4 regions of the Paenibacillus sp. JZ16 genome follow, and region 1 is predicted to be linked to each of the others. Evidence: predicted binding sites of a transcription regulator. Region 1 holds the regulator's gene; each other region holds the start of a gene.
The links. The regulator Rex, encoded in region 1, represses fermentation and respiration genes when NADH is low (regulators of the CRP and FNR family bind a similar motif). The targets are predictions, from matches to a motif close to TTGTGAAATATTTCACAA.

Region 1 (8,028 bases):
AGGGCACGCCAGCCTGATGCGCAAGGCGCGGGAAATGGCAGGTACGGTGGTCGCCAGTATCTTTGTCAATCCGATTCAATTCGGACCGGGTGAGGATTATGAGACCTACCCTCGGGATGAGGCACGCGATCTGGCGTTGGCGGAATCCGAAGGGGTGAATGTGGTTTTTATTCCCACGGTTCAGGAAATGTATCCCCAGCCGACCAAAACGAAGATTGCCGTATCGGAAATTACGTCATTATTGTGCGGGGCCTCCCGTCCCGGGCATTTTGACGGTGTTACCACGGTTGTTAATAAATTGTTTAATATCGTAAAACCTGACTATGCTTTCTTCGGAATGAAGGATGCCCAGCAGGTGGCCGTGATTGAGCAAATGGTGCAGGACTTGAACATGGACGTGACCATCGTGCCTTGTCCGATCATTCGCGAAGCTGACGGTCTCGCTCTAAGCTCGCGCAACGTGTATTTGAAGCCGGAAGAGCGGGAACAGGCACTTGTGCTGTCGGGCTCATTACGGACGGCTCAGGAGGCAATCCGGCAGGGACAAGCGACGACGGCAGGAGAGATCCGTGCGTTTCTTCGGGATTATATATCCCGGTCCCCGCTCGCAGACATTGATTATGCAGAATTGCTCACTTTCCCGGAACTTGTTCCTGTGGAAAATTCATATCGCATTGCGGATGAAGGCAGAACCGTCATTATGGCGCTGGCCGTACGATTTGGCCGTACCCGCCTCATTGACAATGCGTTACTTCAACCAAAAGTAGGGGGATCCCATGTTTAGAACAATGATGAAATCCAAAATCCACCGCGCAACGGTGACGGAAGCCAATCTGAACTATGTGGGCAGCATTACCATTGATGAGGATCTGATGGAGGCTGCAGATCTTCTGGAGAATGAAAAAGTTCAAATCGTGAACAATAACAATGGCGCCCGTTTGGAAACGTACGTGATCAAAGGCGAACGCGGCAGCGGCGTGATTTGCCTGAACGGGGCAGCTGCAAGGCTTGTACAGCCTGGCGACAACGTCATCATCATTTCTTACGCCATGATGTCCAAAGAGGAATACGACAATCACACCCCAACGGTCGTGATCGTTGACGAATTGAATAAGCCGGTAAACACGGAATACCGTGAGGTTCACGCCGCGGTTCTCTAAAGGTCTCCTAAGAACCAAAATGTGTCGGGACCTTAAAGGGATGAAAAGACCGTCTTCTACAGAAAATGAGTGCAGGTCGACGCACTGATCTCATTTTTCCGCTAAGGGTGGGATGCAGCTATGTTTCAACATGTATTCGCTGAAATGAACAACATGTTAGATGAAATTGTGAAGCATTACCCTTCTGCTCAAGGTCCCCAAAAACAGGCGCTGGTACAAAACTGGAACATGCTTAAAAGCATGAGCGAGGGCATTATCGAGGAATGGCTCCATTTTGAAGAGAAGATGGCCATCTTCCGCGAGAGTGCCGCCTCGCCTCCTGTTTTTCCACCGACCGAAGCGCCTGAATTGCAGCTTGATGCATTTATTCGCGGTCAAGGTTATTACAAGTTGTTGATGTTCCAGCCGGCCATACAGCAGTTTGAGGCGGCCGCCACCGTATTTCCGGATAGCCTTCTGATCAAGCTGTATATTGCGATGTCCCATCTTTATTTGGGGCAAACCATACCGGCATCCGATGTATTGGTGTCCATCCTGCCCCTGGCAGACAACAAAAAGATGCGGGCGATGATTTACAATGCGCTTGGATGCATCGAGGTGTTGAATGGACAGCAAGGGAAGGCCGAGGAGCATTTCGCACTGGCGATTCACAGCGACCCGACGCTTCCTGACCCCATTATCAATTTGGAGGTCTGCAAGCAGAATCGAGGGGAACTCCAGTACGGCAGCCAATTGATCTCTTTGCTGTAAAAATCAAGCCAAAACAAGAAGCGATGTCAGAGCTCATCCTTGAGACTTTGGTATCGCTTTTTGCCGTATGGAGCTAACGGAGGAGAGCGGGGATTTTGTACCCGGAATGTTCAAAACCCGCAACTTCTGGTATGCTGTTAATTAGTCTGGAGGAAAGGGATTTTATCGAAATGAAATTTGCCGTATTGGATTTTGAAACCACGGGCAACCAGTCAGCAGATGAGATCATTCAGGTTGGACTGGCCATCATCGAAGAGGATCGAAGCATCTCCCGCGTATACGGCACCTATGTCAATCCCGGGATTCCGATCCCTCCTTTTATTACCGGTTTGACCGGCATTTCCGACAGTGATGTAGCGGATGCTCCGTCATTGGAAGAAATGATGATGGGACTCGTGCCCATGCTCGACGATGTTGTATTGGTTGGGCACAATGTCGCTTTTGATTTTAACTTTTTGCAAAATGCACTCGATCGCTGCGGCTATTTACCGTTCAGCGGCCGAATTCTAGATACGATGCACTTCTTAAAAATATGTTTTCCCTCGCTTCCTTCTTATCAGCTTGGGATGGTGTCCTCTCATTTCGGCCTGGAGCATGACCGTCCGCATCAGGCGGACAGCGATGCACTTGCCACAGCCTATGCGCTGCTGAAATGCCTGGAGGAGATCGATGAGCTTCCTCTGCTTACCGTGCAGCGGTTAAGCGACCTGTTTGCCGACGAGGACAGCGACTTGGCCTGGTTCTTTGACGGCATCCGTGCCGACAGGGAGCTCCAGGCAGTACAAGCCGGAGACACCCATACGTACTATCGTCAATTTGCCCTGGCCGTTGACGATTGGAACGATATAACGCCTGCCAGGGATGAGACGGAGCCTAATCCCTTGGCTGATGTAAGCTTTGAGCAATACATGAATGATGTCCGTGAACGTCTAAAGGAAACGCTGCCTCATTACGAGAGCAGGGATGCCCAGGACATGATGTTTCAGGAAGTGATGCAGGCACTCGATAACAATAAACATTTATTGATCGAAGCCGGCACGGGAACAGGCAAATCCCTCGGGTATTTGCTGCCGGCGATTTATCAAAGCGTGAAGCAGGAACAGAAGGTTATGGTGAGCACGCATACGATCAACCTTCAAGAACAGCTGCGTGACCGGGATATTCCCCTGCTCACCCAGGTTGTTCCTTTTCCTTTTAAAGCGGCTATTTTCAAGGGAAGAGGCCATTATTTGTGTTTGAGAAAATTTGAACATAAAATAAATAGAAGAGATTTTCATTCCCCGAAGGAAGATGTGATCACCGCAGCGCAAATGCTGGTTTGGTTGACCCAGACGGAGAACGGGGATGATGAGGAGCTGAACCTTGGCGGCCGTGGAGGGGATTTCTGGGAGACCATCTCCAGCGATTCGGATTCCTGCCTGGGCCGTGCCTGCCCATGGTTCCGCAAATGCTATTATCACAGGGCCAAACATGAAGCGGGCATCGCGGATGTTGTCATTACGAACCATTCGAAGCTGTTCACCGACGTGAAAGCGAATCACCAGCTGCTTCCGAGTTATGAGCGTCTCGTCATCGATGAAGCGCATCATCTGGAGGACGTCGCGGGCAAGCACCTTGGCTTGCAGATGAAATATTTTTCGGTTGTCCATACGTTGACCCGTATGTACAAAGACAGCCGAAGCGGTCAGCTTCCGGCTCTTCGCCAGCTGCTGCAAGCGTCGTCCCATGAGAAGGCTGTCGAGTGGTCTTCCATCATCGACCGGATTTATCCGGATCTGATCACCGTCAAAGAGAATTGGGACCGGCTCAGCGACCAATTGTTCGGACTTCTTCCGGAGCGCGGAGACGCGACTCCGGGGGATGCCGGTCAATTCTCGCTTCGCTTATCGCCGCTGAAGAAGCCGAAGGATTGGAATTCGCTGGCCGAGCTGGAGCATCAAATCCATCTGACGCTGGGTGATGTCGTTCGCAAGGGTGACAAGCTGATTGCCGAAATGAAGGAAGATCTGGACGACTACAGCGCGGACAGTCTGTTAACAGACCTATCGGGTCTGTTTAAGGACCTGGCGGCACACCGCGAGGACCTGAGGACCTTCATGTCCCTGAACGATGAGGGCACGGTTTACTGGATGGAGGCGAACGGCAACTTCCGCGGCAAATCGCTGCAGCTTTATGCGGTGCCTGTCGACGTCAGCACCCACTTAAAGGAATTGTTTTTTGACAAAAAACAAAGCGTGATCCTGACATCGGCGACCTTGTCGGTGGACAAATCGTTTCAGTTCATGATCGAGAACTTGGGTCTTCAGGAAGCGGCAGATAACGGCAACCTGAACACGGTCCTGCTGCCGTCCCCGTTTAATTACAGGGAGCAGGCTCTCCTTGTTGTGCCGCGCGATTTTCCGAGCGTGAAGGGCTCGGTCGGGGATGCACTCTTTGTGAATACACTTGTGCAATCATTGGCTGATACGGCCATCGCAACGCACGGTCGCATGCTTGTCCTGTTCACCTCGTACCGCATGCTGCGTCAGGTGCATGAGCCCTTGAAGGAGGCGCTGGGATCCAGCGATATTACGGTACTGGGACAAGGGATGGACGGAACCAGCCGTACCAAGTTAATCCGGAGATTCCAGGATAGCAGCGCTTCGGTTCTGCTGGGCACCAGCTCCTTCTGGGAAGGAGTAGATATACCCGGTGAGGCGCTCACCTGCCTTGCCATCGTCCGGCTGCCGTTCCAGCCGCCGAATCACCCTCTGGTCGAAGCCAAGAGCGAGCTTCTGCAGCAGCAGAAGAAGAACCCGTTCATGAAGCTTTCGGTTCCGCAAGCGGTCATTCGCTTCAAACAGGGATTTGGCCGACTGGTACGGACCGCGCAGGATAAGGGGATTGTCATCGTTTACGATACTCGGGTCATTGAATCCTATTACGGGAAGTATTTCTTATATTCCTTGCCTGGACCGAAGATGGAGCACATGCCGACAGAGGGGATCGTTCCCCGAATTTCGAAATGGCTGCAGGAAGAGGCAGGCATAGGGAACCAAGCTGAATAAAGTGAAACCATGAACGAGCACAAACAAATGTAGTTATTAACCTATTATTAGGGGGAGCATGCATGAAATCGGAAAAAATTTCGGAAGCCGTGGTCCGCAGATTACCTGTATACTTGCGCTATTTGAATGAGCTTCAGAAAAGGGAGGTCTCCACGGTTTCCTCCCAGGAACTGGGGCAGAAACTGGACCTCAATCCTGCTCAAATTCGTAAGGACCTAGCGTATTTCGGTGATTTTGGACGGAAAGGGATCGGATATGACGTATCTTATCTGATCGAGAAAATTCGCCAGATTCTAAAGCTGGACCAGAAGATCAATGTCGCATTGATTGGGGCCGGTAATCTTGGACATGCATTATCGAATTACAATGCATTTCTGAAGGACAATATGAAGATTGTGGCGGTTTTCGATTCGTATTCTCCCAAAGTTGGTATGAAAATTAACAATTTGGTCGTACAGCCGATGGAGGAACTGGAGAAGACGGTTCATGAGTACGGCATTCGTATCGGGATTATCACCGTTCCGGATTTTGAGGCGCAGAATGTAGCGAATCAACTAATCGCGGCAGGCATCGAGGCTATCCTGAATTTTGCGCCGACCATCCTGAAAGCTCCACCCCATATCCGGATCCATACGGCAGATTTTACTACGGATTTGCAGAGTTTGGCCTATTATTTGGATAACGGCAAGGAGGATGCAGCACATGACGACAACGAAGTGGATGGTTAAAAACGGAACGTTTGCGGTACTAGAGGAAGGCAGATCCGTGTTACACGGATATATGGTCGTGGAGAACGACCGGATCACTTACCTGGGTGAAGAAGAGCCGACTGTCCAAGAGGGAACAGAAATCATCGACGGAACCCATCTGTTTTTCCTGCCTGGATTGGTGAATACGCACGGACATGCGGCCATGTCGCTTCTTCGCGGGTATGGCGACGATCTGGCACTGCAAGTATGGCTTCAGGAAAAAATGTGGCCGATGGAAGCCAAATTCACGGCCGACGATGTATACTGGGGAACCTCGCTCTCCGTGCTGGAGATGATTAAAGGCGGAACCACGACATTTGTGGATATGTATGATCATATGGATCAGGTTGCAAAGGTAGTGGAGGACTCAGGCATGCGCGGCGTTCTGACGCGCGGTGTCATCGGATTATGTCCGCCTGAGGTGCAGCAGCAGAAGCTGGAAGAGGCGGTTGCATTCGCGAAAGACTGGCATGGTCAGGCTGACGGTAGAATTACGACGATGATCTCACCGCATGCACCCTATACGTGCCCGCCGGATTTCATCGAAAAATTCGTGCAAGCGTCACATGATTTGAATCTGCCTTTGCATACGCATATGTCCGAAACGGAAACGGAAGTAGCTCAGAACGTAAATGACTACGGACTTCGCCCTGTTGCCCATCTAGAGAAGCTTGGCATGTTCTCCCGTCCAACGCTGCTTGCGCATGCCGTCCATCTGACCGATGAAGAAATCGAAATTCTGGCCAAACATCAAGTTATGGTTTCGCATAATCCAGGCAGCAATTTGAAGCTTGCCAGCGGCATCGCTCGCGTGCCTGCACTGCTGAAAGCCGGGGTCACCGTGTCTTTGGGTACCGATGGACCTGCCAGCAATAATAATCTGGATATGTTTGAAGAGATGCGGCTGGCCGCACTGATCCATAAAGGAGTAAGCGGGGATCCAACCGCAATTCCAGCATCCGAAGCGCTTCGGATGGGTACAGAATATGGAGCCAAGTCAGCCTTCCTTACGGATATTGGTACGCTTGCGGTAGGCATGAAGGCAGATATGATCGCACTGAACACGGATCAGGCGCACTTCCTTCCGAAGACGGATTACATTTCTCATGCTATCTACTCCGCCAGTGCGAAGGATGTAGAGCATGTATGGGTTGACGGCAAGCAGGTAGTGAAGAATGGCGCGAGTCTCACTCTCGATGAGGAACGTATCCGCCGGGAAGCGCAGCGTGCCTTTGAGCGTCTTACAACCCTCTAGGGAATAATCAAGGGGAGCGAGGAAGACGGATTTGAAGAAAAAAACGAAGTGGATATTGCTGAGTGTATCCGGCGTGCTGCTGTTACTGCTTGGTTTACAGCTCTATTATTCATATGTGATGAAAGATGCTTGGAATGAAGAAAGAATGGCAATTGCTGCCGCCAAACAGCATGGCCAATTGGTTACGTCCGGGAAGACCTATAAATCGGTGTGGGGCGAGGACAATAACTATTGGGTGATAAGCGGGAAGGATCAGGACAATCAAGATCGTATGGTATGGGTGAAATTTACGGATGACAACGTACCTGTTGAAGGTGCCGACGCTGTCCAATCCGTTTTGTTGAATACGGGGTTGTCAGAAGACCAGATGCGGGAGCAGATTTATAACGAATTGCCTGGCGCAGAAATTAAGCGGCTGCTGCCTGGAATGTATGAGGGCGAGTATGCCTGGCAGCTGCAGTATGAACACAACGGTCAGCGCGGTTATCGGTTTTATCGTTTTCAAGACGGTAACACCATCGGTAATGACATTATTCTTCCAAATCAATAAATAAGAAGTAGAGAGGGGCCCTTTAATATTCGCGGGTTCCTCTCTTATTTTCTCTATAATTGTAAGCGTATTCAGAAATAATATGGAAAAACTGTTCTAAATATTTTCACAGACATGCATGAAAAAGTATATAAGATGTGATATACTCATACTTGTACAAAATGAGCATATAAACTACATGCATCCCTATATATCGTTGTTATATGTATTATTGTATTGCAACATGATAGACAAAATTTCATACAGAAATGAAGGAGGAACTTCATGAAACTACGCATTGTACCTATCGTGCTGACTGTCGTGATCTCAGCATCGGTTCTCTTTGGCGGATGGTTTCTGTATCGGCAGATGGCTTTGCAAAATCCGCTGGCCAATGTTGTGTCACAATATGACGGCGTGAAGGATTCACATATAGATATTAAACAGAATACCGTTACTTTGAATCTTGATTTGGCTCCGGATACAAATTTGCAAGGCTTGGTCCAGCATATTAAGAAGGAAGGCAAGTCTGTGATTG
Region 2 (8,028 bases), 2.4 Mb from region 1:
ACTTTTCGAGGGAAGAACGACGGGGACGCCACTGTGCATCATGCTTAACAACACCGACATGCGCCCGTCGGCTTACGATACAATCAAATCGACCTACCGGCCCGGGCATGCGGATTTCACATATGAAAAAAAATACAAGATTCGCGACTATCGAGGAAGCGGAAGAGCTTCGGGAAGGGAGACGGCTGCGCGAGTGGCTGCTGGAGCCGTGGCGCGGAAGCTTCTGGAACGTCGGGGTGTCTCCATCCTGGCGTATACGACCGAGATCGGAGGCATCCGATGCGAGCAATTTGACGCCGATGCTATCGAACGGAATGCGGTTCGTGCGTGTGATCCGGAAGCAGCCGTTCGCATGATTGAGAGGATAGAACGACTGGCCGAAGAGGGGGACAGCTGCGGGGGATTGTCGAATGCCGAATTAGCGGCATTGCCGCGGGACTGGGGGAACCCGTATTCGACAAGCTTGACGCTGAGTTAGCGAAGGCTATGTTGTCCGTCGGCGCGATTAAGGGCATTGAATTCGGGGCAGGCTTTCAAGCGGCCACTATGCGGGGAAGCGAACACAACGATCAGATGGACGCGGGAGGGTTCCGGACGAACCATGCCGGCGGAATCATCGGTGGTATCAGCACCGGGGCGGATATCGTGTTCCGAGTCGTCGTAAAGCCGACTTCATCCATTTCTACCCCTCAACAGACTGTCGATGTAGACGGCAATGAACGGGAAATTGCGACGATCGGCAGGCACGATCCATGCATCTGTCCCCGCGTCGTACCGGTGATCGAAGCGATGGCTTGCATGGTAATCGAGGATCATTACAAGCGTCAAGCCGCTTTGCTGGACGAATAGCAGGGAACAACATACGGCAAAAAACCGGAAGCGATCTGCTTCCGGTTTTGTATTTAAAGATCTAATGCGGCTCTCAGGTCCCAAGGGGGCTGGGGAGCTGAAATCGCATTAAACCAGAGTTTGCAAGGAATCCGGCTTGAATGGTGCCAGCTCGTCGAAACGTCCGTCTCGAACCTTAGCGGCCCATTGCGGATCAGCCAACAGGGCACGGCCGACGGCAACCAGGTCAAATTCATTTTCCTCAAGACGATTCAGGAGCTCTTCGAGGTCTCTTTGGCCGGCACCCTTACCTTGGGTGAAGAGGCTGGTGAATACTTCATCGAGACCGACGGAACCGACGGTGATGACTGTTTTTCCTGTCAGTTTCTTGGCCCATCCAGCAAAGTTCAGGTCAGAACCTTCGAATTCAGGCTCCCAGAAGCGACGGGTCGAGCAGTGGAATATATCGACCCCGGCGTCAGACAGCGCGGTTAACAACTGACCCAGCTTTTCAGGCGTATCCGCCAGCTTGGCCTCATATTGGGTTGTCTTCCATTGGGATAGGCGGATGGCAACTGGGAAGTCTGGACCCACCGCCTCACGTACGGCTTTGACCACTTCGACCGCAAAGCGGGCACGCTTCAGCATGTCACCTCCGTATTCATCGGTACGCTGGTTCGTTCTCTCCCAGAGGAATTGGTCGATCAGGTATCCGTGGGCACCATGGATTTCTACGCCGTCAAAGCCAAGGCGTTTGGCATTCGCGGCTGCATCGGCATAAGCTTGAATAACCTGCTCGATTTCATCCTTGGTCATGGGTTTCGTGACGACGTTGCCGTCCAGGTCAAGTCCGGATGGTCCGATCGGAAGTGCTTCTGGGTTAGGCTCGGCACCTATTGGTCTAGTCATGCCGATGTGCCAAATTTGCGGCATGATCTTACCGCCGGCTTCGTGGACCTGACGGACCACCTCGGCCCAGCCGTTCAATGCGGCTTCACCATGGAAGTTAGGTATATTGGGGTTATCGGTTGCAGCCGGGTGATTTATCAGTGTTCCCTCGGTAATGATCAATCCGACGCCATTCTCCGCACGCCGACGGTAGTAAGCGGCCACATCCGGGCCTGGAACGCCGTTCGGAGAGAACCCGCGCGTCATAGGGGCCATCACCACGCGGGATGGAAGAGTAAGGTTACCGATGGTATATGGCTCGAATAGGGATGCTGTAGATCGGACACTTTGATTTTGATTGCTCATGTATGGAATCCTCCAATATATTTAATATACTTTTCTGCATTTTCATAAAAATAGATATATATGATAAAAAGAAAGAGCTTTTAAGCTTAATCTTCAATCTGAATTTGCTTTTTAAGCCTAAAGCTCTTCCTTGAGTTGTTCGATAAAACGCTTAATGCCCTCCTCATTGCGTCTATAATATGTCCACTGGCCCGCTCGATGGGATTCCAGTAAACCGGCCTTTTGCAATTTTACCAGGTAGCCAGAAACGACCGACTGAGCGAGTCCTGTTTTTTCTGAAATGGAGCCCACGCAGATACCGCCATGAAAATCACATTTGGAAGGCATGTGATCCTGCGGATCAAAATGTTCCTCCGGATGCTTCAGCCACTCCAGGATTTTAAACCGGGACTCGTTTGATAGTGCTTTGATGGTTTGTAAGGTATCCATGTGTTTCATTATATCTATTTTTATAGAAATGTAAATATGATTTTTAAAAATGATCGCTATCGGAGGATTAGGGCAACCAAGCGTGTGTTGTTTTGCCGTATAAAGGGATGTAGACTGCTTACTGCGCTCCTACAAATTCAGCCGATTTGATGCCGGCTTGGCGGCCGAAAATAATGATCTCGGCAACGGAGTTGCCGCCGATCCGGTTTTGACCGTGCAAACCGCCGGTTAGTTCGCCGGCTGCGAACAGTCCTGGAATAGGCTTGCCGTCTTTATCCAAAACTTCCGTGTTCGTGTTGATTTTTACGCCGCCCATGGTGTAGTGAATACCGGGGGCAATTTGGATGGCATGGTATGGAGCCCCAGATAATTCGTTATCCATGCCTGTCGTTCTGTTGAACTCGGTATCTTTATTGTTCTTCACCGCGCTGTTCCATGTATCCAGTGTGGCTTGAAGCTGATCAGCTGGAACGCCCATTTCATTGGCCAAAGCCTCGATCGAATCGCCCTGAATGACAAAGCCCATTTTTTCATATTGCTGAATCGCTTTAACCCGGGATTTTACCCCGGAATCGAACACAAGATAAGCCGATTTTTCAGGAAGCTTATTGATGGCGGCGGTGACGTTATCCCGAGTATCCAGCTCGTTTGTGAAACGTTTGCCTTGGCTGGAAACGAGGATGGCCCCTTCTCCCCGAACGGCTTCCCCGATAAGATAAGATTTCTCCTGCTGAACCGTAGGGTGAACCTGGATTTGATCCATATCGACCGTAGTGCCGCCGAGTTTTTCAATCATGGTAATGCCGTCACCGGTGCTGCCTTCTTGATTGGTGGTCACGTAACTTTTCAGATCGGACCGAACTTCGGAGATCATGTCCATGTTGGCTCCGAAACCGCCGGTTGTCACAACGACGGCATCCGCTGCAATAGATTTCTCGTCTTTCCCGTTGAAGATGACTTTGACGCCGTTTGCTTTGCCCTCTTTTTCCGTAATATCCGTTACCTTGGCGTTGACGAATAGCGGAATTTCTTGTTCTTGTACATTTTTCACCAGACCGTTGACAAGGTATTGTCCTACCGCCGAGCCGTCCTCAGGACGGTGCGTGCGCTTTTCGTTCATGCCGCCCGTAATGGTGATATTGTTCAACCGAATCCCGATGGAATCCAGCCAATCGATCGCGCTTGCCGAATGGTCAACGAAGAAACGAAGCATGTCTTTGTCGTTGGTTTCATGACCGCCCTTTAAAGTCTCTTCATAAAATAAATCGTTGCTGTCCTTAATGCCCTGTTCTTGTTGGAACTTGGTTTCGGAAGCATTCATGCCCGAGGATGATTTTATGGTATTCCCGCCGGCAATCGGCATTTTTTCAAAAATGACCGGGTTCATGCCTTTTTCTTTTGCCTCAAGGGCAGCAGACATACCGGCTCCGCCTGCACCGACGATGATGATATCATACTTTTCTTTGAGCTGATCGATTGGCGTATACCCGGTTTGGGACGCACCCGAAACGGCCGTATCTGGGGCTTCTTCTTTTTTTGCGTTGTCTTGACTCTGATCCTGGGTCCCGCCGCCGCATCCCGCGATGGCGAGCATGAAAGAGAGAATGAGTATAAGCGTTGCTGCAACCTTCTTTTTCACTGTGTAACCCTCCACTTTCTCTACATCTATTTAGTTGACCATAAAGAGCCAAACGAAAAAGGAGGTTTACCGTAGAAAAACGAGAAACAATAGGGTGTGCGAGTGTGGCCTTTATTCTTCGAATCTCAGATCTTCCCCGGTTACCTCCCTCCGTCAGCCTCGTTAGGTCCACTTCATTTTAATATAGGGCTGTTAATTAAGTGGTGAATTATTTCACAATATAAACTTAATTTTTATTTACAACGATGCCATCGGGTTGCGATTTTCTCGACTTCTGCGCATTTCCAATCTATTTGCCTTCATAGGGTCACCGCTTTTTCGCGTTGAGTTCCTTTATAATGAAGGTGTATCGTCTGACTAATGGCCTTTGTGAATGATTACGCTCTGGATTGGAGGAGTTTTATGGCACAAACAACAAAAAAAGCGCTTGCCCTATCGCTAAAAAAAATGCTTGAGAAAAAAACGCTTGATAAGATTACCGTCATTGATGTTGTCGAGGACTGTGAAGTGAATCGGCAGACGTTTTATTATCATTTCAGGGATATTTATGATCTTGTGGAGTGGATTTGCACAAGCGAGGCTACCATAGCGCTGGATGGCAAGAAAACGTATGACACGTGGCAGCAGGGCCTATTGCAAATATTTGAGTATGTGCTAAAAAACAAGGCGTTTGTGACGAGCGTCTATCATTCTATTAAACGAGAGCAGCTGGAAAGGTACCTATTTAACGTAACGTATCATCTTTTGATAGGGGTTATTGAGGAAAAGGCCGTTACGATGTCGATCAGGGATGAGGATAAGTCGTTTATCGCTGACTTTTATAAATATGCGTTTGTAGGGCTGATGCTGGATTGGATTGCGAAAGGGATGAAAGAAGAGCCCTCTGCGATTGTGGACCGGCTGAGCATTTTGATTCAAGGCGATATCTTTTTCGCGCTGGAAAAGTTTAAATTGCACCACTCTCATTAGACAATATTAGCCTTGTGTCGAAAGTTTCGACATTAGGCGGACATTGTCTATGGGAGACCTCCGAATATATTTTTATGATGTAGTTGCTAGAATCAATTCGGAGGTGACTGGAATGTATTATAGCAATGGAAATTATGAAGCGTTTGCTCGCCCGGAAAAACCGGTCGATGTCGACAAAAAGTCTGCATATCTGGTTGGAGCCGGTTTAGGCTCTCTGGCAGCTGCGTGCTTCCTCGTGCGCGACGGCCAAATGAAGGGAGAGCGGGTCCACATTCTGGAGGAGCTTAGTCTTCCCGGAGGTGCCTGCGACGGAATTCATGACAGCGATAAAGGTTTTATTATTCGCGGTGGGCGAGAAATGGAAGATCATTTTGAATGCTTATGGGATTTGTTCCGTTCCATTCCGTCTCTTGAAATTGAAGGCGTATCGGTTTTGGATGAGTTTTACTGGCTGAACAAGAAAGATCCGAACTTCTCTCTAATGAGAGCCACGGTTAACCGGGGCGAGGATGCGCATACTGATGGGAAATTTGCTCTGAGCGAAAAAGCTTCGCTGGAAATCGTGAAGTTGTTCTTTACTCGAAACGAAGATTTGTATGATAAGAAAATTACCGATGTATTCACGGAGGATTTCTTTGCCTCAAATTTCTGGCTTTACTGGAGAACGATGTTTGCCTTTGAAGATTGGCATAGCGCCTTGGAGATGAAGCTTTACATCCAAAGATTCATTCACCATATTGGCGGACTGCCTGATTTTTCGGCGTTAAAATTCACGAAGTATAATCAGTATGAATCATTGATCCTGCCGATGATGAAATATTTGCAGTCGCATGGCGTTCATTTCCAATATGATATGACAGTTACGAATGTAGTATTTGATATCCAGGGCAATAAGAAGGTTGCCAAGCAAATGGTATGTCGCCGTGCCGGCAAAGAGGAATATATCGACTTGACGGAAGATGATTTGGTGTTTGTGACAAATGGCAGCTGCACGGAAAATTCTGCTTTGGGCGACCATCATCGCGCGGCTGAATTTAATCGTTCCACAGGCGGCTGCTGGGAGCTCTGGAGAAATATTGCTAAGCAGGATCCATCCTTTGGACGCCCCGATAAATTCTGCACGAATACGGAAGCGACGAACTGGGAATCGGCAACCGTTACGACACTTGATGACAGAATCCCGCCATATATCGAAAAAATCTGTAAACGCGACCCGTTCAGCGGAAAGGTCGTTACCGGCGGCATCGTGTCCGTAAAGGATTCCAAGTGGCTCATGAGTTATACTCTGAATCGGCAACCGCATTTCAAAGAGCAGCCGAAGGATCAGCTTGTCGTTTGGGTGTACGGATTATTCACCGATGTTCCGGGCGATTACGTCAAAAAGCCGATGAGAGAATGTACAGGCGAGGAAATTACGATGGAGTGGCTGTACCATCTTGGTGTGCCGGAGCATGAAATTGCGGACATGGCTGCCAACTCTGCCCGCTGCATCCCGACTATGATGCCTTACATTACGTCATTTTTCATGCCGAGGACAGCAGGAGACCGGCCTAAAGTAGTTCCGGATGGTTGCGTCAACTTCGCTTTTATCGGACAGTTTGCCGACACGGTTCGCGACACCGTATTCACAACCGAATATTCGGTTAGAACGGCAATGGAAGCTGTGTACACCTTATTAAACGTAGACCGCGGCGTACCTGAAGTGTTCGGCTCTTGCTATGATGTCCGCGTACTGCTGGACTCCACTTCCAAAATGATGGACGGCAAAAAATTAACCGATCTGAAGCTTCCGTTGATCATGAACTTAATAGAAAAGCAGGCTTTGAAAAAAGTTTCCGGAACCGTCATCGAAGATTTACTGAAACGCTATAACATCATATAGTCGAAGTCCCATTATCAAAAGAAGATATGGAACATCAACGAGCGCACCAATCCAAGATTGGTGCGCTGTATGGGGAAAAATAAACACGATAGATCCCTGGTCCTTATGGCTTCAGGAGACCTATCGTGTTTATTTATTCTTTGAAGGTTAGGCCCTTCTCGGCGAGAGCTTCGCGTAGTATTCTGACCGCTTTGGGTCCTACCCCGTGAATCGCCAGCAGTTCTTTCTCGGATGCCTGGGTGAGGTCGGCAAGCTGATGATAGCCTGCAACGATAAGGGCTTGGCGTGCAGGTTTGCCGGCCTTAACGGGAAAGTCGCTTTCTGCAGCCGGAGTGGGGGTTTTGTCACGCATGGAGATCCCTCTCTTTTCGAATGTTTTGTTTAATGGATACAAGGCACAAGAATAGTGGTAGAGGTTAAGTTGGTAGGAATAATCAGTAAGATTATGTTATACATCTAACGTTCTGTAAAGAATGAATCCTATAATCGAAGAAGGACAGATTCATGGATCGTTTAGACAATCTTCATAAATTCTATTGACAATCTTAATGAGAATAATTATCATTGTGCTGAGTGTTGATAATGATAATTGTTCTCAATAATTATTATTAATAAACAATATCTACAATACATAGAGGGTATGAGGGGGAGAAATTCGATGCGCAGTATGAAGGGTGTCGTGTTTATCGTATTGATATTTGCTTTGGCTTTAGCCGGTTGCGGCGGGGGTGCGGCATCCAATGAAGGAGGCAGCTCCACGGCAGCGAAGAATTCGGATCAAGGGGCTGCACAGGGCGGGGATAACACTGAAAGCACACCGGAGACCCGAATCATCAAGCACGCTCTGGGCGAGACGAAAATTACGGGCGTTCCGAAGCGTATTGTCGCGCTGGAATGGCTTTACGCGGAGGATGTCCTGGCACTTGGTGTTCAGCCTGTGGGCATTGCAGACATTGAAGGGATGAACCAATGGGTGAACATCCCGGTAGAGATCGGGGCGGACGTTACCGATGTCGGCACCCGTCAA
Region 3 (8,028 bases), 3.1 Mb from region 1:
AAATGATCACTGGTGATGTAGATACTCGGCAGGAACCAGTCGTTCCAGTGTCCAACGGCAGTCAACAGAGCCAGCGTAGCGATAACCGGTCCGGACAATGGGAGAATAATCCGAAAGAATGTGCCCCAATTGCTGCAGCCGTCAATATGGGCTGACTCTTCCAGCCCTACGGGAAGACCTCGAAAGAAGGTCCGAAAAATAATCATGTTCCACACACTGATTAAGGATGGAATAATAAATACCAGAAAGCTGTCCATCAGACCGAGTGAACGGATAAGGAGATACGTTGGAATCAACCCTCCACCAAAGTAGAGGGTGAATATAAAGAACAATGTGTAATATTTTCGTCCGATCAGATAAGTTCGGGTCATCCCGAATGCGAGAAGCGCTGTCATGAATATGGAGGTTGCGGTGCCGATTACGGTACGGCTTATGGATATGAAGAACCCGTTAAGCAGTCGGTCGTCCTGGAGTATGATTTTATAATTTTCGGTTGTGAATTCTCTTGGCCAGAAGGTGACTCCGCCCTTTGCGGTATCGACACCTACGTTGAAGGAAACAGCCACCGCATTCCAGAAAGGATAGAGTGCCGAGAAGGCTAATAAACTGAGGAACACGTAAATCACGATAAGCATGACCTTATCACCAAAGCTAATTCTTTTTAACATGCCGTACCTCCTGAGGGCTGCTGATTGTTACCATAAGCTATTACCAGATCTTCGAGCCAGATAGTTCGCGATCGTAAGCAGTCCAACACTGATAATCGCCTTGAACAACCCGATAGCAACCGCATAAGAATAACGGTGTGACCCTAGGCCTACTCGATAGACATACGTATCAATAACATCGGATACCGGCCGCAGCACCGGATTGGATGCCAGGAGCAGGATGTCCTCAAAGCCTGCATTGAGCAAGTTGCCGATCGCAAGAATCATAAAGATAATGATGACCGGCATAATCGAAGGAAGCGTAATCAGGTAGATTTGCTTGGACTTGCTTGCACCGTCGATGTCGGCAGCCTCATAGAGAGCAGGATCAATACTCGCAATCGCAGCCAGGAATACAATCGAGTTAAATCCGATCTCCTTCCATACGTTGGCCGAAATCAGGATCGACCAAAAATACTCCTTTAACGAAAGGAAATTGATCGGTTCATCAATGGCCCCTATGCTCTCCAGCAGAATGTTGATGCTTCCGTTCTCCGTTGATAGCAAGGCGGTGGTGAATCCTGCCACAATAACCCATGATAGGAAATGGGGCAGGTATGTAATCGTCTGGATGACTCTTTTGAATAACATATGGCGAACTTCATTCAATAAAAGTGCCAGTACGATCGGTGCTGGAAATCCGATAAAGAATTTCAATAGACTGATCACAATCGTGTTGCGCAAAATTCTTTCAAACTCGGGGGCGGCAAAAAAAGCTTCAAAATGTTTAAAACCAACCCACGGGTTATCCCAAATTCTTGAGCCGGTGAACAGGTTATAATCCATAAATCCGGTTATTACGCCGTACATAGGCAGATAGGCAAAAATGAAAACTAGAATGACGCCGGGTATCACCATAAGCTGAACATCCCATTGCTTCATGAATCGCCTAAGAAAACTTTTACTATGGACTTTTGGCTGCCGGGCAATGGGTGATGGTTGCTGTTCTGCAGTAGCTTGCGGCATATTTATCCTCCCGTTACGAAATGATGTAAAAGCACGCCGGGTCTCTGAATGTTTACCATTTTCGAAACCGCTTGCAATTGACTTAGTATCATTCTACCTATGGAAATATTTTGAATCTATATAATAAAACCCCGATTTTTTATACTTCTACCGGAATGTTTCACCCTTTCCAGCCAACAAAAAAACGTCTATCGACGTACTTACTCAGTAGACAGACGCATTTAACGGAAGTTTCTCTTGCGAGATAAGGGGATGCTAAGCCTCGGATGTTTATACTTTCTTATCCCAAAAAAAGACTGCCTTGAGGTCATATAGACCAACAAGACAGTCAATGTATTCATCTTTATGCACCGGTTATTTTAGTCCTGACCTCGACCACCGTTGAGAAGAAGGTAGCCCCTTCACCCATATCCGACAGCCTGTCGGGTGTAAGGGCATTGGCGCGCTGCTTACGGCCCCCGCCTTCCCACCACAGGCCTTGGCTGACAACGGTGCCCGGCAGCATTTTATCCGTTACCTTGGCCCGAACTTCATAGGTTCCGCGGTCGTTGTATACCGTAACCATGTCTCCGTCCTCTAGACCGCGTTCCTCTGCATCCTCCGGATGGATCTGCAGGGCAGGCTCCTTCTCCAGCTTCTGATGCTTCTCCACATTCGCAAAGGTCGAATTCAGGAAGTTGTGGTTCGGCGGCGAAATGAACATGAGCGGGTATTTGTGCCCGCGGCCGCGCCTTACGCCGTCATAACCTTCCTTGAGCGGCACGTAGGTCGGAAGAGGCGGAAGACCTGCTTCCTCCAACTGTGCGGAGTAAAGCTCGATCCGGCCCGAAGGCGTCGGCAAACGATCCAGATATGTTTCAAGCGGCGTCATATCAAGCTTCACATAGCGGTGTTCCTTTAGCTTGTCCAGCGTGACGCCGTTCAGATAAGGATTACCCGGGAAGTCGAGCGCTCTTGCCATCATCTCCTCTTCCGTCTCATGGAAGGCCGGGTCAGTGAACCCCATAGCCCGCCCCAGCATGGAGAACAGCTCTACATTGCTCTTGCTCTCCCCAAGCGCCGGGATGACCGGCTCCTGCAGCTGGATGTACTGATGCCAGTAGGAAGCGAACAGGTCGGTATTCTCGAACGAGGAGGTTGCCGGGAGCACGATATCTGCATACTTGGCCGTATCCGTCATAAACAGGTCATGCACAACCGTAAACAGATCCTCCCGTGCAAACCCTTCCCTTACCCGCTCGGAGTCGGGAGCGACAACCAGCGGATTGCTGCAATAGACAAAGACCGACTTAATCGGCTGTTCGGTCATGGCAAGCGCCTCGCCGATCCGGTTCATGTTAATCGTCCGCGCATCCGGATTCGGACGGAGATCGGGACGTTCGAGCGCATCGCTGTCCATGCTGTTGTAACCGCCGTTCGACTTGGCGGCCCCTCCGCCCCGCTTCAGCCATTGTCCGGTTAAGGCCGGAAGCGCCGCAATGCTGCGCACCGTCAAGCCCCCATTGTCATGATGCTGAAGACCGTTACCGATATGAATGTAAGAAGTATCTGCCCGGCCGTACAGCTCGGCCAGCTTCTCGATATCCTCAACTGGAATTCCGGTAATGGAGGATACATGCTCCGGTGTATAGTCTTTCACATGCTCACGCAAGGCTTCATGACCGATCGTATACTGCCGCAGGAATTCCTCGTTCACCATGCCGTCACGGAACAAGATGTGCATGAGGCCGACGGCCAGTGCCGCATCCGTGCCCGGAAACAGCGGAATGAACCAATCGGCCCATTGCCCCGTCTGGTTCTTATGCACGTCGATGACAACGACCTTGGCACCGGCCTTGCGCGCTTTCTCTGCCAACACCACCTGATGCATATTGGTGCTGACGATGTTGCCGCCCCAGACGATGATGACATCGGCATGAACGGTATCCTCCGGGACGGTGCCTCCATTAAACCCCATAACGGATTTCCAGCCCTCATTGCCTGCCGAATTACAGATCGACTGCTTCAGCCGGCTGGCGCCCAGCCTGTTGAAGAACCTCCGATCCATGCCGTCTACACTTAATATCCCCATGTTGCCGTAGAAGCTGTAAGGCAGAATGCTCTCAGAGCCATGCTCCTCGATCAGCTTCTCGTAGCGTTCGGCAATCTCCTGAACCGCTTCATCCCAGCTGATTCGCTCGAAAGCGCCCTGACCTTTGGGCCCTACCCTCCGCAGCGGATATAGCACGCGCTCCGGATGATACACTCGATGTGTCATATTACGGACTTTATTGCAGATGGCTCCCTGCGTAATCGGATGATCCGGATTACCGGTAACCTTCACGATTTTTCCGTTCTCTTTATGCAGCAGCAGGCCGCAAGTATCGGGACAATCCAACGGACAGACCGCCGGAAACACGCCGTTTTCCTGATGAATCATCGCTTGAGTCATTTCGTCTATTCCCCCTTGTACACGCTGAATCATATCCCTTTATCTTAAAAGAAAATCAGGGTTCCAGTAAAGTCTTACATTTTTTTCTGCATCGGTGATTCACTCTACTTCCTTCCGGGTATATTCCTATCAAGAGCAACGAAGAGGAACCCAGACCCTTTCTCTTCCTTGCCAAATCATGGACCACTCCCAAAAATTCGCCATGCCCATGTCTCCTCCCCCGAGACCGGCATGGCGAATTTGTTTTGTATGGCATTATCGATACCGTACAGCGAAAGGCAAGCGAATCCGACTACCAGGTTACCATGGTCATCCCGCAGTTCATCCCCAATAAGGGCTGGCATAACTTCCTGCACAATCAATCCAGCTTGCTCATCCGTGCACATTTGCTGTATCGGAAAGATGTGATTATTACGACTGTGCCTTACCATTTAAAAAAATAGCGGGCTTGTTCCTTTTGCGACTTATGCAAAGAGTCCGCTCCGCCAACAACGACAAAAAAGCTGCGATCATCCGACCCTATCCCTTAGGGAGCGGTCGATCGCAGCTATTTTCCACTGCCTGACGATTGCCAGACTTACGGTATTAAGAAACATTCTACGCAGAATGAACCTGTTGAGCAGTGCCGGTAGCCGGAGCGGAAGGCAGCGCAGCTTCTTGTTCGCCGCGTGGAATGACCTCAACCTTATCATTCTTCTTCAAATATACGGTCCCGTAGGCAGCTCCCACAAACAGCGCGCCTCCGACGAAATTGCCAAGCCATACCGGAATGAAATTTATGAAATACTCACCCCAGCTGTAATACCCTTCAAATATCGCGGCCGGAATGAGGAACATGTTGGCCACCACGTGCTGAAAGCCGATGGCTACAAACGCCATCGTCGGAAACCAGATCCCGAGAATTTTGCCACTCATCTGGTCCGATCCGTAGGACAGCCACACGGCGAGCGCTACGAGCCAGTTGCAGCCGATGCCCGACAAGAAAGCCTGCAGGAAGCTGTCGTCCAGCTTGTGTCCCGCCATATCCACCAGCTTCTCCAGATAAACTCCGCTGCCTGTCAGACCGGTCACATGACCGAAGAAGTAAGCGACGAACAACGCCCCCGCCATATTGCTTACCGTGACGAGAGCTAAATTCCGTATCATCTCCTTCGTGGAAATCCGCTTCTTGAATCTGGCCAGGGACACGGCCATCATGTTGCCCGTCAGCAGCTCTCCGCCTGCGAGCAATACAAGGATCAGTCCGACAGGGAATATCGCCGCGCCTATAAAACCGGCAATGCCTCCCCAAGCCTCAGACGCCCCGGCAATCACGCGAATATCCAGCAAAAAGCCGAGCGCGATAAAAGCCCCCGCCAAAAATCCTAATATCATTACGTTCATGACGGAGTTATGTGCTTTTTTCACCCCGTTCTCCACGGTGATCTCCGCAATGCGATCCGGTTTGTAATAGGCCATGGCCGTTCCCCCATTTCTCCCGCATTCCGTCCTGAAAATCTCTCGAATGCAGCTTCTGATGTTTCTGTTACAGTTACCCATATTGTACCGCAGCCGCCAAAGCAAGAACGTGAATTATATCACGACCTTGTGCGTCAGGATCGGACATCCTAGAATCCTGGCTGCCCTTGATCACGTTTGAGATCGATCATTCGCTCGATCTGAGCCAGCGGTACATATAAAAAAATGCGGTGCCCGGAGATAATCCCTACACCGCTTGGTTGGTGCTTTTACCAGCCCTCTTGTTCTAAACCAGCTAACTTATGCCAGTTTACAAGCAACACGTTCTAAACCAGCAGCCTATGCCAATTTACCAGCAACAAGTTCTAACCACTATCCTATGCCTCGGCGGCAGTCTCTACTCTAACAGGCGTTTCCTTTTCCTGAGCCGGAACGTTCGAGATCGGAAGCTTCATGCTAATCAAGGACGACAGCAGGAAGAGCGCGCCTGCCGTAAAATACACGACCACAATGGAGGTTACCGACATATACCATCCCGTAAACCCGGAGCCGATGAGCAGCATGCCGGTAAACATCGGCGTCATCACGCCATTCAGCCGACCGATGAATTTCTCTTCCACCTGCTGCATCATCACGGCCATCAGAACCGTCTGCGCCATCGCCATCAGCACCCCGGTTGCGAAGCGCATCGTGCCGGTCAGGATCGGCCACTGGGACAGCACCTCGACAAAGGTCGAGAGGCCAAGGAAGGCAAGCCCGGCGAACAACAAGTAGTTGCCTTTCACTCTCCCCGCAATGACAGCAGCCAGCACGCCGCCAATTAACATGCCTAGGCCCTCTAGCGCGGTGAACCACTGAACGCTGGACATTGCCAGTTGTAAACGCTCCGTGATGACAAAGATATCAAGCGGCTGAACAAGTCCGCTGCCGAGCGCCAATAAAACATAGACCACCAGCAGCACCTTCAACAGCCGGCTGGACCCGATATAAGTGAAGCCCGCCTTCATGTCCTTCATAAAAGAACCGGTCGATTCCGAATTGTTAGAGGGTTCATCCACACTGGAAGGAAGACACATTAGCACGATCGCCGAAGCGCCGAATAGAACCAACAAGCTGATTAAAGACGCCTGCAATCCAAAAGCTTGATAAATCGTCGTACCGACCATCGGTCCCAAAATGATAAACAGCGACATCGAGGTCTGGGACAAAGCTGTGGCCGCGGGCACATGCTCATCCGGCAAGCAGCGCTTGATGAGCTTCATGGACGAAGGCTGCGAGAATTGAGATACAACAGCCGAGACCAGGGTCACCGCAAACACGGCCTGCCAATATCCCGCATACACAACGAACAGGATAAGCAATATGGATAAAAAGCTGAGAATGTCCCCCCAGATCATCGTTCGCTTGGGACGCCAACGGTCCGCCAGCACGCCGCCAATCATGGAGATCACAAAGATCGGAGCGTATTCAATTACGGTAAGCAGCGATACGGCGACCGGATCATGGTTGCTCTTCTCCATAATGAAGAACAACAATGCCATGTTGCGGATCCAGATCCCGATATTTTGCATGAAATCCGAAACCATCAGCAGCACGAACGCGCGGTTGCCAAACAAATGCCTCATGTTTTATCCCCCTAGTTTAAACCGACTATTCGGTTTAAATATATTTATGCGGAAACGCCCGCCCCGCTTGCAAATCGAGAAGAAGCGTTTCCGATAAATCCTCCGGTTCACTACGATCCTCGGCTCGATAACACACCGTTTAAAAAGTAAGTGACTCCCTTGCGATACAGCTGCCTTGATTCCTCCTGGGTCCGTTCAAAGTACCACACCGACATCCCATCAAGCAGCGATGCGAATATGATGGATATTTCCTCTACATCCTCTGCCGGTATTCGCCCTTCGCTTACTCCTTCCGCGAAAATCTCGCGGTAGAGCGTGCGCGGACCTTGCAGGATGGCCAGCATCTCGCCCACAATCGTCTTATTCTCCGGCTGATTGATAAAGAATTCCTCCGCAATCTTGGTCAGCGGATTCTGGAAGTCGTCGACCATATGATCGGCAATGCCGTACAGCTTCTCCTCGAAGCTGGCGTAACGGGCTTTTTGATCGTTCCAGGCTTCCATCCATTCCTGATTCTGCTTCGCCAGCAGCTTGACAAACAAATCTTCCTTGCTCTCAAAGTGATAGTAGATGCTTCCCTTACTGGCACCCGTATACTTGACCAGTTCATCCATGGATGTTGCCGCATACCCGCGCTGGATGAACAGTTCCTTCGCTTTATCCAGAATCATGTCGCGCTTTCGCTGCGCTTTTTCTGAAGACATCGATGTAAGCACTCCTTGCTTGGAAATAATAGTGCGGAATTCACGTACCAAAACCTGGTTCTCTTAATAAAAATGAATCTGTGAAGATGATGAACACCATTAACAGCAATAAAACCGACTGTACGGTTTAATCATAC
Region 4 (8,028 bases), 160 kb from region 1:
AGATGAATCATAATCTGCTGCGCTATATGGTATCGGCTATGCTGGCCGGCGCGTATGTCGGCATTGGAATTGTATTGATCTTTAAGTTGGGGGCGCCGCTCGCGGCTGCCGGTTCGCCCTTCCAATCCCTCGTCATGGGAGCGGCATTCGGGATCGCGCTCACGTTGGTGGTGTTCGCAGGATCAGAGCTGTTTACCGGGAATCATATGTTTTTTACGATAAGCACATTATCCGGTCGAACGACAATGGGGGATACGCTGAAGAACTGGGTGCTCGTGTTTATCGGCAATCTGGCCGGAGCGATTCTGCTCAGCTATCTGGTGTATGCTTCCGGCCTGTTCAAAGGCCTGCCGCCGGACCATCTCATCTTCACGGCTGCCGCCAAGAAAATGAATGATCCGTTTATGGAGCTGTTCTTCCGAGGCATCTTGTGTAACTGGCTTGTCTGTCTGGCCTTGTGGATGGGGATTCGGGCCAAAGGAGAAACGACCAAGCTGATCTTAATATGGTGGTGTCTGTTTGCCTTCATTGCGACAGGGTACGAGCATAGCGTAGCCAATATGACACTTCTGACGCTCGCGACGATTTTGCCGGGGCATCCCGAGACCATTTCCATCGGCGGATGGATCAGCAACATGGTGCCGGTCACGCTGGGGAACATTCTTGGCGGCGGATTGTTTGTGGGGATGGCGTATTGGTTTATCTCGTCGGGAAAAGGGAGCAAGCAAAAGAAGGTTGCATAGTAGGCATCATAGAAAAGGGGCTGCTCATAAAGTGGGTTTACTCACTTGATATACAGCCGAAAAGAAGCGGTCGACCAAACGGTTGACCGCTTCTTTCATTTGTCTAATTAAAGTGAGGGATCTGCACGGAACGTCTCCTAACAAAAAAGAGGGATCCCGTCGGGCACATACATAAAAAGCCGTCCCTTCAGTTCAATGACTGAACAGGACAGCTATATGAATCTTGTCTTCCAATCCTTACCGATGTTCCACCAGGTCAATCGCACCAAGCACAATATGAGCCAGTCCGAAGCCGAGAATACCGGTTGCGGCAAGTTTATACTTGCTGCCAAGCAGAGCGGCACCCGAAGCAGAAACCACAGTTCCAAGAACAGCAGGAATCAAACCTTCACGCATGCTGAGCACTCCCTTTATTTTGGTTTGGAAAGACAAGGTTATTGTAAGCAGATGACTGTATATTATGCACTGAAGGGAGGCCGATTAAATCCGGCAGATTTCGTTCGGACACAACTCGCAATGGCAGATTTCCTGCAGCATCGGAAGATCTTTAATGACAATCATCCCGCCGGCATATTCGATAGCATCTTTTTTGCGCAGGTCACTCAGCATCCGGTTCACGCTTTCGCGGGTTGCGCCAATCATGTTCGATAGATCGGTGTGGGTAATCTTCTTGTTGATGAGAATAGTATCATCCGCTTGATGCTGCCCGTAGGTGTTGCTCAGCCGGATGAGTGTCGATGTTAAAGCGCCGGGCTTGCCGTACATCATGAGATCCCGAAATTTGGTCTGGGTGATGCGGTGGTGAATGCCCATCCACTTCATAAAATCAATGGCGAAGTCGCAGTGCTGACAGATCAGCAGCTCCAGATCCTTGTGCTCGATGACACCGACAACACTATCCTCAAGCACCTCTGCCGAGAAACTGTGATTGTTGCTGAAGAATGGATCGGCTTGCCCGACCATGTCTCCCGGATGGTACATATATAGAATCAGTTCTTTGCCTTCATCGGTCGATTTGGTTAATTTGATTCTTCCTTGTTTAACGTAGTACAGCTTGTCGGCGAAATCGCCTTCCCAGAACAAATGGGATCCTTCAGGGAGTACCCTTTCCTTCATGCTGACCAGCAGACGGTTGCGGTTTTGCTCCGAGAAGCACTGCGTGTTCCCTAAGTTTTCGATTTCCATTACATGGTCTACAGTATTCATGTTGGTATCCCCTAACATCCTAAAATTTGATCTGTTTAATCTTTAAATACATTATAACGTGAAAACATTCACTTTTGGAGGGGAATAAGAGGGAAATCGTGGCGAATTTTCAAACTTTGTGACCTCTTTCACTTGAAAGGAGGGGGAGACAGGTGTAAATCACACAGAAAAGATAAATACTTATATTGTGAAATAATTCACATGAAATTAAAAACAGCTGTGTTACGATCAAAGCGTAGAAAGAAACATGAATCATGGGAGGATGAGAGATATGGCTGTGAGCAAAGGAACGGTGGAAGTAAAAGGACAAACAGCGTCGGAGTACATTCAGGGGCTGATTGACAAGGCGAATCGGGCCAAAGAAAAGTTTATGGAATTGAATCAGGAGCAAGTCGACGGGATTGTACAGGCCATGGCCATGGCAGGTCTTGAGAAGCACATGCAGCTGGCGAAAATGGCGGTTGAGGAAACCGGACGCGGCGTGTACGAAGACAAGATCATCAAAAACCTGTTTGCCACAGAGTATATCCACAACAGCATTAAATACGACAAAACCGTGGGTATCATTGAAGACAACGCCTATGACAGCTTTCAAAAAATAGCAGAACCGATCGGGATTATCATGGGGATAACACCGGTAACCAATCCGACCTCCACGACGATATTCAAGGCACTGATCTCCATTAAAACAAGAAACCCGATCATCTTCGGATTCCATCCATCCGCGCAGGCCTGCAGCAAGGAAGCCGCACGGATACTGCGGGATGCTGCCGTGAAGCAAGGTGCTCCTGCCGATTGCATCCAGTGGATCGAAGCTCCTTCCATGGATAAAACCAATGCGCTGATGAATCATCCTGACGTTGCCTGCATTCTGGCTACAGGCGGTTCGGCGATGGTCAAAGCGGCATACAGCTGCGGCAAGCCTGCCCTGGGCGTTGGACCAGGAAACGTGCCTTGCTTTATTGAGAAGAGCGCGGATTTGGATCAGGCAGTGAACGATTTGATTTTGTCCAAAACCTTTGATAACGGCATGATCTGCGCTTCCGAGCAGGCTGTCATTATCGAGGAGCCTATATATCATACAGTGAAGAAAAAAATGATTGCCAGCGGCTGTTATTTTGTCAACAAGGAAGAGCTGGCGAAACTGACTGCGCATGCGATGGTATCGGATAAATGTGCGGTAAATCCTACTATCGTCGGACAGCCGGCAGCTAAGATAGCCGAGGCTTGCGGATTCGAGGTACCTGAAAGCACCAAGATCCTGGTCGCCGAGCTGGAGGGAGTCGGACCTGCCTACCCGTTGTCTGCCGAGAAGCTTAGCCCGGTGCTGGCCTGCTATAAAGTGAAAGATGCGGAAGAGGGCATCACGCGCGCTGAAGAGATGGTTGCTTTTGGCGGCATGGGCCACTCGTCGGTAATCCATTCGCACAATGAGGACATCATCATGAAATTCTCGGATCGGATGAAAACCTGCCGTATCCTGGTGAATCAGCCATCTTCGCAAGGCGGTATCGGCGATATCTACAACACGAATCTGCCATCGCTGACGCTGGGCTGCGGTTCGTATGGACGTAATTCCACTTCGTCGAACGTGACGGCTGTCAATTTAATCAACGTGAAAAGGGTGAACCGCAGAACCGTGAATATGCAGTGGTTTAAAGTGCCGGACAAAATTTACTTTGAAAAAGGTTCGACGCAGTATCTTGCGAAAATGCCGGAAATCACCCGTGTCGCTATCGTTACCGACCCCATGATGGTGAAGCTGGGTTATGTGGAGCGGGTAGAGCACTATCTGCGTCAGCGCAGAGTGCCGGTAGCCATCGAAGTCTTCTCGGAGGTTGAGCCGGATCCTTCGACAACGACCGTAGAACGCGGAACGGAAATGCTTGCAAGATTCCAGCCGGACTGCATCATCGCCCTCGGCGGCGGATCGCCAATGGATGCAGCGAAAGCCATGTGGCTGTTCTATGAATATCCGGATACGGATTTTAACAATCTGAAGCAAAAATTCATGGATATCCGCAAGCGGGTCTATAAATATCCGAAGCTAGGACGGAAAGCGAAGTTCGTTGCCATTCCAACAACGTCGGGAACGGGCTCGGAAGTAACTTCGTTTGCCGTGATCACGGACAAAGGGCTGGGGAATACCAAGTACCCGCTGGCTGATTATGAGCTGACACCGGATGTGGCGATTATCGATCCGGAATTCGTTTACACGCTGCCTAAAACGGCGGTAGCCGATACCGGCATGGACGTTCTGACACATGCAATTGAAGCCTACGTATCGGTGATGGCCAGCGATTATACGGATGGGCTTGCCATCAAGGCCATACAGCTGGTGTTCCAGTATCTTGAGCAGTCGGCGCTTACCGGCGACAAACTTGCCCGCGAAAAAATGCATAATGCTTCGACGCTTGCCGGCATGGCTTTTGCGAATGCGTTCCTTGGCATCAACCACAGTCTTGCGCATAAGTGGGGCGGACAGTATCATACGGCACACGGACGCACCAATGCGATCCTGATGCCTCACGTCATCCGTTACAACGCGAAGAAGCCAACGAAATTCGCTGCATGGCCTAAATACACCCACTTTGTGGCTGATGAGAGATATGCTGAAATCGCGCGGATTCTCGGACTGCCGGCAAGAACGACGGAAGAGGGCGTGAATAGTCTGATTGGCGCAATCCGGGAGCTGAACAGCAAGCTCGGGATCGAGGAATCGTTCCAGCAGCTTGGCATCGACCCTAAAGATTTCGAGAAAAATGTTGAGCATTTGGCGGACCGGGCTTTTGAAGACCAGTGTACAACGAGCAATCCGAAGCTGCCGCTGGTAACGGAGCTCGCAGAAGTTTACCGCAACGCATTTTACGGCCGGTTCTAGACAGGATAGACTCTAAACGCTGATCGTGAAGATCCATGAAGATTTTGAGGTAAGGCATGCAAAACTAGACTCAGAGTGATAAAAGTCACGGGAAAAGATAAGTTTGTGATTATTATCACAGATGCAGGAGATCAACAGGACTACAATAAAGATGTAGAAGGAAGCTGAATCTCAGATCTTTGATATAGAAGCTTGAAGGCACAAGGCGGGGTAGTGGCACCATTGATCGTGAAAATAATCACATTAAAGATCTGGGATAGATCAAGGTGTGGCCCCGCCTGTCCTTGCAAGCCCCAGCAAATCTAGGAGGGATTCAATATGTCGGTGATTGAAAAAGAAGCAGGCTGGAAAGGTTTTAAATCAGGTAAATGGACCAAGCGGATTGACGTTAATGATTTTATTGCTGAGAACATTACTCCCTATTATGGCTCTGATGAATTTTTGGCTGGACCCACGGATAACACCAAAGCGCTGTGGGATATCGTATCGGATTTAACCAAGAAGGAAAGGGAGAATGGCGGGGTTCTGGATGTGGATGTCCATACACCATCAACCATCACCTCCCATCAACCCGGCTATTTGGATAAGGATAAGGAACAGATTGTCGGCGTTCAGACCGACGAGCCGTTCAAACGCTCCATCCAGCCTTTCGGCGGAATCCGGATGATGATTGATGCGTGCAACGCATACGGCTTTGAAATGCCGCAGGCGGTTGTGGACATCTTTAACGGCATACGCAAAACGCATAACCAAGGTGTGTTTGATGCCTATACTCCTGAGATGAGAGCAGCGCGCAAGGCCGGGATTATTACGGGTCTTCCCGATGCGTACGGCCGTGGACGTATCATCGGTGACTATCGCAGAGTATCGTTATACGGCGTGGACGCGCTGATCCAGGACAAATTGAGAGAACTCGCCGAGCTTGAAGTGGATGCGATGGATGAGCCGGTCATCCGTTTGCGGGAAGAATTGTCTGAACAAATGCGGGCGCTCAAGGAACTGAAGGAAATGGCGGCTATGCATGGTTATGACATCTCCAAACCTGCGAATACGGCGAAGGAAGCATTCCAGTGGCTGTATTTCGGTTACTTGGCCGCTATCAAGGAGCAGAATGGCGCTGCGATGTCGCTTGGCCGGGTATCTTCTTTCCTTGATATTTATATTCAACGGGATCTGGCTGAAGACAAGCTGACGGAAGAAACAGCCCAGGAACTGGTCGACCATTTCGTAATGAAACTTCGGATTGTGAAATTCCTGCGTACGCCGGATTATAACGAGCTGTTCAGCGGGGATCCGACGTGGGTGACGGAATCCATTGGGGGCATGTCGGTAAACGGTGAGACGAGAGTGACCAAGAACAGCTTCCGTTTCCTGCACACCCTGTACAATTTGGGGCCTGCTCCGGAACCGAACTTGACGGTGCTATGGTCGGAGAAGCTGCCGGAAGCCTTCAAAAAATATTGTTCGAAAGTTTCGATCGAAACCAGCTCGATTCAATACGAGAACGATGATCTTATGCGCCCGATCTACGGAGACGATTACGGCATCGCCTGCTGCGTATCCGCAATGCGCATCGGAAAGCAGATGCAGTTCTTCGGAGCCAGAGCAAACCTCGCCAAAGCGCTGCTCTATGCGATTAACGGCGGTAGAGATGAGAAATCCGGCGCCCAGGTTGGACCGGAATATCCGGCCATCACCGCGGAAGTTCTGAGTTATGATGAGGTCATGAAGCGGTTCAAGGCGATGATGGAATGGCTTGCGAAGCTCTACATGAATACGCTCAATGTGATCCATTACATGCATGACAAATACAGCTATGAACGGATCGAGATGGCGCTTCACGACCGGGATATCCTGCGCACGATGGCATGCGGCATTGCAGGCCTGTCCGTAGCAGCGGATTCACTGAGCGCGATTAAATATGCGAAGGTGAAGCCGGTACGCAACGAGCAAGGGATTGCGGTGGATTTTGAAATCGAGGGCGAGTTCCCTTGCTATGGCAATAATGATGATCGCGTGGATAGCATCGCTGTTGAGCTGGTCGAGGCCTTCATGAGCATGATTCGCAAGCAAAAGGCATACCGTGATGCCATGCCAACGCAATCGGTGCTCACGATTACGTCGAACGTTGTATACGGCAAGAAGACAGGAACCACGCCGGATGGACGTAAGGCAGGCGAGCCGTTTGCGCCGGGCGCGAATCCAATGCACGGACGCGATAAGAAGGGAGCTCTCGCTTCGCTGACCTCCGTGGCCAAGCTGCCATACGAGGACAGTCTCGACGGCATCTCGAATACGTTCTCGATCGTACCGAAAGCTCTTGGCAAGGAAAGTGATATCCGTGTGAACAACCTGGTTGCGATGCTGGACGGTTACTTTGGCAGCAAAGCGCACCATCTGAACGTCAACGTATTTGACCGGGAGCAGCTGATGGATGCGATGGAGCATCCGGAGAATTATCCGCAGTTGACGATCCGGGTATCCGGTTATGCGGTCAACTTCGTCAAACTGACGCGCGAACAGCAGCTTGACGTTATCAACCGTACGTTCCACGGATCGATGTAAGGATGGAAGACTACCATAGCGGATACGGAAAGGATGACGCACCATGCTAAAAGGTCATGTACACTCCATAGAAACGTTCGGAACGGTGGACGGTCCGGGTATCCGCTTTGTGCTCTTCATGCAGGGCTGCCTCTTGAAGTGTCAATACTGCCATAATCCGGATACCTGGGGACTGCATGAAGGACGCGAGATGACGGTAGATGACGTATTGGCAGAGATTGAGCCTTATCTGAGCTACTACCGTTCATCGGGGGGCGGGTTAACGGTCTCCGGCGGTGAGCCGACATTGCAGTATCCTTTTGTCACGGAGCTGTTCAAGGAAGTGAAGCGACGCTGGAATTTGCATACGACGCTGGACAGCAACGGCTATAATGAACCGGAGAAAATATCGGAATTGCTGGAGCATACCGACTTGGTGCTGCTGGATCTGAAGCATATCAACGACGAGAAGCATATCAAGCTCACCGGGAAGTCCAATGAACGGACGTTGAAGACCGCCCGCTGGCTGTCCGAACATGGTCGGAACATGTGGGTCCGGCACGTATATGTGCCGGGCATCCATGATAGCGAAGAAGACTTGATTGAGTTAGGTCAATTTATTCGGACGCTGCACGGCGTCGAGAAATTCGAAAT

Region 2: the regulator Rex is predicted to act here: its motif matches at 4,352-4,369, upstream of BJP58_RS21035 (flavocytochrome c).
Region 3: the regulator Rex is predicted to act here: its motif matches at 5,670-5,687, upstream of BJP58_RS17775 (formate/nitrite transporter family protein).
Region 4: the regulator Rex is predicted to act here: its motif matches at 2,135-2,152, upstream of adhE (bifunctional acetaldehyde-CoA/alcohol dehydrogenase).

What each region holds. Positions count from the first base shown of each region.
Region 1 covers NZ_CP017659.1:7,020,622-7,028,649, forward strand. The annotation lists gene panC (pantoate--beta-alanine ligase) at 1-784, shown strand, start outside; gene panD (aspartate 1-decarboxylase) at 777-1,160, shown strand; gene BJP58_RS31530 (hypothetical protein) at 1,305-1,910, shown strand; gene dinG (ATP-dependent DNA helicase DinG) at 2,081-4,957, shown strand; gene BJP58_RS31540 (redox-sensing transcriptional repressor Rex) at 5,020-5,685, shown strand; gene BJP58_RS31545 (amidohydrolase) at 5,660-6,961, shown strand; gene BJP58_RS31550 (cell wall elongation regulator TseB-like domain-containing protein) at 6,993-7,511, shown strand; gene BJP58_RS31555 (hypothetical protein) at 7,776-8,028, shown strand, end outside.
Region 2 covers NZ_CP017659.1:4,607,676-4,615,703, forward strand. The annotation lists partial or broken gene aroC (chorismate synthase) at 1-849, shown strand, start outside; gene BJP58_RS21025 (NADH:flavin oxidoreductase) at 958-2,082, opposite strand; gene BJP58_RS21030 (ArsR/SmtB family transcription factor) at 2,200-2,511, opposite strand; gene BJP58_RS21035 (flavocytochrome c) at 2,630-4,150, opposite strand; gene BJP58_RS21040 (TetR-like C-terminal domain-containing protein) at 4,553-5,119, shown strand; gene BJP58_RS21045 (oleate hydratase) at 5,232-7,001, shown strand; gene BJP58_RS21050 (helix-hairpin-helix domain-containing protein) at 7,135-7,353, opposite strand; gene BJP58_RS21055 (ABC transporter substrate-binding protein) at 7,660-8,028, shown strand, end outside.
Region 3 covers NZ_CP017659.1:3,888,258-3,896,285, forward strand. The annotation lists gene BJP58_RS17755 (carbohydrate ABC transporter permease) at 1-668, opposite strand, end outside; gene BJP58_RS17760 (ABC transporter permease) at 696-1,673, opposite strand; gene BJP58_RS17765 (molybdopterin-containing oxidoreductase family protein) at 2,017-4,104, opposite strand; partial or broken gene BJP58_RS17770 (amino acid permease) at 4,362-4,547, shown strand; gene BJP58_RS17775 (formate/nitrite transporter family protein) at 4,702-5,562, opposite strand; gene BJP58_RS17780 (MFS transporter) at 5,940-7,187, opposite strand; gene BJP58_RS17785 (TetR/AcrR family transcriptional regulator) at 7,298-7,891, opposite strand.
Region 4 covers NZ_CP017659.1:6,856,070-6,864,097, forward strand. The annotation lists gene BJP58_RS30635 (formate/nitrite transporter family protein) at 1-743, shown strand, start outside; gene BJP58_RS30640 (asparagine synthase) at 981-1,139, opposite strand; gene BJP58_RS30645 (Crp/Fnr family transcriptional regulator) at 1,224-1,949, opposite strand; gene adhE (bifunctional acetaldehyde-CoA/alcohol dehydrogenase) at 2,221-4,830, shown strand; gene pflB (formate C-acetyltransferase) at 5,149-7,395, shown strand; gene pflA (pyruvate formate-lyase-activating protein) at 7,439-8,028, shown strand, end outside.